2 linked regions of the Azospirillum sp. TSH100 genome follow. The protein of the gene in region 2 interacts with the protein of the main gene of each other region in a pairwise test. Links are inferred from orthologs where the notes say so. Each region holds a gene or a part of one and is shown on either strand. Other genes may lie near its edges.

The links.
Region 1: the proteins of pheT (region 2) and secD interact in binary tests that used the Escherichia coli proteins (3 or more experiments, as listed by UniProt). The link is inferred for Azospirillum sp. TSH100 from one-to-one orthologs.

Annotation. Positions count from the first base shown.
Region 1 is NZ_CP039634.1:2,212,783-2,215,633, reverse strand. It holds secD (protein translocase subunit SecD), read right to left. Parts: upstream 2,300-2,851; coding sequence 701-2,299; downstream 1-700. Other genes in the region: yajC (preprotein translocase subunit YajC), read right to left, coding at 2,425-2,850; secF (protein translocase subunit SecF), read right to left, coding at 1-689. UniProt on the Escherichia coli protein: Part of the Sec protein translocase complex. Interacts with the SecYEG preprotein conducting channel. SecDF uses the proton motive force (PMF) to complete protein translocation after the ATP-dependent function of SecA.
Region 2 is NZ_CP039634.1:1,194,025-1,197,111, reverse strand. It holds pheT (phenylalanine--tRNA ligase subunit beta), read right to left. Parts: upstream 2,707-3,087; coding sequence 295-2,706; downstream 1-294. Other genes in the region: pheS (phenylalanine--tRNA ligase subunit alpha), read right to left, coding at 2,719-3,087.

The DNA of each region.
Region 1 (2,851 bases), 1.0 Mb from region 2 along the record:
CGCAGCGGCATCTTCTTGTAGATACGCAGATTCTCGCGCATGCGGTCATAGACCACGACCTTGTCGTTCACCGAATAGCCCATGACGGTCAGGATCGCCGCCACGGCCGTCAGATTGAACTGGATATCGGTGATGGCATAGAAGCCGACGATCTTGGTGATGTCGAGAATCAGCGTCACCACCGCGCCGAAGCCGAACTGCCATTCGAAGCGGAACCAGATGTAGACCAGCATCGCCAGCATGGCGAGGCCGAGCGCCAGCATGCCGTTGGCGAACAGCTCGCCGCTGACCGAGGCGCCGACCGCCTCGACGCGGCGGACCTGAGTGCCGGGGATGGACTGGGCCAGCGTGTTGCGCACCTTGTCGGCGGCGACCTGCTGGGCGGCGTCGTCGCCGGGTTGGCGTTCCAGGCGGATCAGCACGTCCTGCGGCGAGCCGAACTCCTGCAACGCCACCTGCCCCATGCCGAGGCCGGACAGGGTGTGGCGCAGCGAGGCAAAGTCAGCGGCCTGTGGCGTGCGGGCTTCGATGACGATGCCCCCACGGAAGTCGATGCCGTAATTCAGGCCAGGATGGAAGAACAGGATGATGGAGGCGATGGACAGGACCGCCGACACGACGAGGCCGGCGATGCGGCCGTTCATGAACGGGATCTTGGTGTTGTCGGGAACGAGGCGGAGATGGAACATCGTGAGACCTCTCAGACCGGCAACGCAGCCGGACGGGTCCGGCGCAGCCAGGTCACCATCATCAGGCGCACGAGCACCGTGGCGGTGAACATGGAGATGAGGATGCCGAAGGTGATGGTGACGGCGAAGCCCTTGATGGTGCCGGTGCCGAAGACGAACAGCAGCGCCATCTTGATGGCGGTCGTCAGGTTGGAGTCGACGATGGTGCTGTAGGCGCGGCTGAAGCCGGCCTCCATCGAGGCGAAGACGCCGCGGCCCTTCTTCGTCTCCTCGCGGATGCGCTCGTTGATCAGGATGTTGGCGTCGACCGCCAGACCCAGCGTCAGCAGGATGCCGGCGATGCCCGGCAGCGTCAGCGTGGCGTGCAGCAGCGACAGCGCCGCGATGGTCAGCACGATGTTCACCAGCAGGGCGAAGCAGGCGAAGGCGCCGAACAGCCCGTAGCAGGCGATCATGTAGACGCAGACCATCAGGAAGCCGACGACGACGGCGGTCAGACCGGCGCGGATCGAGTCGGCGCCCAGGTCGGGACCGACGGTCCGCTCCTCGATCACCTTCAGCGGCGCCGGCAGGGCGCCGGCGCGCAGCAGCACGGCGAGATCGTTGGCGTTGGCGGCGGTGAAGTTGCCGCTGATCTGGCCACGGCCGCCGGTGATCGGCTCTCGGATGACCGGGGCGCTGATGACCTTGTTGTCGAGCACGATGGCGAAGGGCCGGCCGACATTCTGCTTGGTCACCTCGGCGAAGCGGTTGGCGCCTGCCGTGTTGAACTCGAAATTCACCACCCATTCGCCGGTCTGCGGGTTGGTGCCGGCCGACGCATTCTGCAGCGTTGCGCCGTCGACCTCGACCTTCTTGCGGATGACGTATTTGGACTGGTAGCGATCGCCCTCGGCCGAGGGCAGGATCTCCGACCCCGGTGGAGCGCGCCCGGTGTTCGGATCGGCGTTCACATCGACCAGCCGGAAGGTCATCTTGGCGGTGGTGCCGAGCAGCCGCTTGATGCGGTCCGGATCCTCGACGCCGGGCAGCTGGACCAGGATACGGTCGTTGCCCTGGCGGGCGATCGTCGGCTCGTTCACACCCGTCTCGTCGATGCGGCGGCGGACGATCTCGATCGACTGCTCGATGGCCTGGGTGGCCCGGTCGCGCAGGGCGACCTCGCTCAGCGCAACGGTCACCGTGCCGCCGTTGACGGTCACGTCGAGATCCGGCTGCCCGACGCCGAGCGCCGTACGACCGACCGGGCTGGAAAGCTGGCGCAGAGCCTTCACCGCCTCGTCGGCCTGGGCCGGGTCGCGCAGTTGGACCGTCACGGCGCGCTCGCCGGCGTTCAGCGCGGTGTAGCCGACATTGGCGGTGCGCAGCTGCTGCCGCGCGCCATCGACCAGGCCTTCCACCCGGTCGCGGATGACGGTGGCCATGTCGACTTCAAGCAACAGATGCGATCCGCCGCGCAGGTCGAGACCCAGCGACACCCGGGTGTTGGCATACCAGGACGGCAGCGCCGCCAGCGTGTCGCGGCCCAGGAAGTTGGGCAGCATCAGGATGAGCCCGGCGAGGCAGGTCGCCAGGATCAGGTAAATCTTCCAGCGCGAAAAATAGAGCATGCGTCACTCGAATCCGATCAGACACCCGGTCCGGGCGACCGGTCCGCCCTGTCAGAGAGGCGGCCGGCCGGACCGGACGGGAAGCGCCTTCGGGCCGACCCGCGGAAGAGGGGCCCGGCTGCGGCTTACTTGCGGCCGAACAGCTTGCCGATTCCACCGGCGGCGGGGGCATCGGCCGGCTTCGCCTCGCCTTCGGCTGCCGGGGCGGCGTCACCGCCGGATTTGCCGGCCGGTTCGGTCTTGGCGAGCACCAGATTGACGGTGGAGCGCAGGCAGCGCACGCGCACATTCTCCGCGATCTCGACGGTGATCTCGTCGTCGGTGCCGACCTTTGTGACGACGCCGATGATGCCGCCACCGGTCACGACGCGGTCGCCTCGGCGGATTGCCGACAGCATCGCCTTATGCTCCTTCATCTTCTTCTGCTGCGGACGGATCAGCAGGAAGTAGAAGACGACGAAGATCAGGATCAGCGGCGCGAACTGGACGAGCATGTCACCGCCGCCGCCAGCCGGGGCCGCCGTCTGTGCATAAGCCGTCGAAACGAACATC
Region 2 (3,087 bases):
CGTAATCGTGACATCGAACGCATGGTGGGCTTGTCAGGGATAACAATCCTGAGCCCCAATCTTCCCACAAATCAACGTCCTGGCGTCAAACGTTGAATTGCAACAAACAGCCGCAGAGTTTTCCCTTAGCGAATGCACTCCAGATTCATCAATCAGCGATTCATCATATGATTGCGCGATCGGCAGACAAGAAGGCCCCCTTCGTGACTCCTTCCGGTCAGACAAAAAAGGCCCCCGCCGAAGCGGAGGCCTTTCCCATACACGACCGTATTTTTCAACCTTTGAGGGTTTTTCTTAGGACCGAAGATTTCCTCCGGTCGCTTTCACCACCGCCGCGACGATTTTCTGACCCACAGCTTCGATCGCCTCATCGGTCAGGGTTGCGGTGGTCGGCTGGTAGGTGACCGACACGGCGACCGACTTGCGCCCGTCGCCCACACCCGCTCCCTCATAGACGTCGAACACTGCGACGTCCTTGACCAGCGCCTTGTCGGCGCCCTTCACCGCGCGGAGGATCTTGTCGGCCTCCACCTTGCGGTCGACGACGAAGGCGAAATCGCGCTCCACCGGCTGGAAGGCGGAGAGCTGGACCATCGGCTTGGCGGTGCCGCCCTTCTTCTTGGGCAGCGGCACGGCGTCCAGCATCACCTCGAAGCCGATGACCGGGCCCTTGACGCCCAGGGCTTCCAGCACCGACGGGTGGATCTCGCCGAAGCGGGCCATCACCGTGGGGCCGAGTCGCAGCACGCCGGAACGGCCGGGATGGTACCAGCCCGGCGCATCGGTGGTGACCTGGAGGTTGCCGGCCGGGGCGCCGACCGCCTCCAGCACCGCCAGCGCGTCGGCCTTGGCATCGAACACGTCGACGCCGCGCGCCTTCTCCGCCCAGTGGCGCGGCACCGCCGCACCGGCGCGGATGCCGGCGGCCACCGTATCCTGCCCGTCCGGCGCCGGATTGCGGAAGGCCGCCCCGACCTCGAACAGGCGCACGTCGGCATAGCCGCGGTCGGCGTTACGGCCGGCGGCCTGGATCAGGTTGGGCAGGATCGACGGACGCATGACGTCCAGGTCGCTGCTGATCGGGTTGACCAGCCGCAGGCCGGGCTCGCCGCCACCGAACAGTTCGGCGACCGGGCCGGACAGGAAGGACCAGGTCACCGCCTCCGACAGGCCGCGGGCGGCCAGGGTCCGCTTGGCCAGCGCCACACGACGCTGCTTCAGAGTCAGAGCCGGGCGGGTCAGCACCGTCTCGCGCGGCAGCGGCGTCGCCGGGATGGCGTCGAAGCCATGGACGCGCAGCACCTCCTCGACCAGATCGGCCTCGCCATGGACGTCGGCGCGCCAGGACGGAACGCCGACGACCAGCCGCCCCTCGGCATCCTCACCCTCCAGGGTGAAGCCGAGATCCGTCAGGATCCGCTCCTGACGCTCACGCGGCAGATCGACACCGCCGAGTGCGGCGACGCGGCCCGGACGCAGGGTCAGCGTGCGCTTCCACTCCGGCTCGGCCCCCGCCGTCACGATCTCCGAAACCTCACCGCCGCACAGGTCGAGGATCAGACGGGTCGCCCGCTCGATCCCTTCGACCACCGCGGCGGGATCGACGCCACGCTCCAGCCGGTAGCGGGCGTCCGATTCCACGCCCAGCCGGCGGCCGGTCTGCGCGGTGCGGACGGTGTCGAAAATCGCGGCTTCGAGGAAGACGTTGGTGGTCTCCTCGGTACAGCCGGACGCCTCGCCGCCGATGATGCCGCCCAGCGCCTCGGCCCGCTCATGGTCGGCGATCACCGTCATCGCCGGGTCGAGCGGGTATTCCTTGCCGTTCAGCGCCGGCAGGGTTTCGCCCTCGCGCGCCAGCCGGACCACGATGCCGCCCGTCACCTTGTCGGCATCGAAGGCGTGCAGCGGGCGGGACACGTCGAAGGTGATGTAGTTGGTGATGTCGACCAGGATGGAGATCGGACGCAGGCCGATGGCGGTCAGCTTGTCCTGGAGCCACTGCGGCGACGGGCCGTTCTTCACGCCGCGGAAATAGCGGCCGACATAATAGGGACAGGCGTCCGGCGCTTCGATCTCGACCCCGATCGGGCTCTTGAAGGAGCCGGGAACCGGGGCGGCGTTCAGCCGGCCCTCGGTCAGCGGCTTCAGCGTTCCCATGCCGGCGGCGGCGAGGTCGCGGGCGATGCCGCGCACCCCGGCGCAATCGGCGCGGTCGGGCGTCAGGTTGATGTCGATGACCGGGTCGTTCAGCCCGGCATAGTCGGCGAAGGCGGCACCGACCGGAGCGTCGTCCGGCAGCTCGATGATGCCCTCATGCTCGTCCGACAGCTTCAGCTCGCGCTTGGAGCACATCATGCCGTTGGATTCGACGCCACGGATGACGCCCTTCTTCAGCGTGATGTCGGAACCGGGGACATAGGTCCCCTCCGGCGCGAAGACGCCCTTCATGCCGGCGCGCGCGTTGGGGGCGCCGCAGACCACCTGCAGGGTACCGGCGCCGGTGTCGACCATCAGCACGCGCAGCTTGTCGGCATCCGGGTGCTTCTCGGCGGAGACGACATGGGCGACGCGGAAGGGCGCCAGCTCCTTCGACCGGTCATGGACGCCTTCCACCTCCAACCCGAGGGCGGTCAGCTTTTCCGTGATCTGGTCGAGCGAGGCGTCGGTCTCCAGATGGTCCTTCAGCCAGGACAGCGTGAACTTCATGGGTCCGGCTCCTTAGCGCGTCAGGCCGTGGGCGATGTTGGGAATGTCGAGGGGCACGAAGCCGTAATGCTTCAGCCAGCGCAGGTCGGCTTCGAAGAAGGTGCGCAGGTCGGGGATGCCGTATTTCAGCATGGCGACGCGCTCCACCCCCATGCCGAAGGCGAAGCCCTGATACTTGGTGCTGTCGATGCCGCAGGCTTCCAGCACGTTCGGGTGGACCATGCCGCAGCCGAGGATCTCCAGCCAGTCGCCGTAATTGCCCAGCTTCAGCTCGCCGCCCTTGCGCGAGCAGCCGATATCGACCTCCGCCGACGGTTCGGTGAAGGGGAAGAAGCTGGGACGGAAGCGCAGCGGCAGGTCGTCCACATCGAAGAAGGCGCG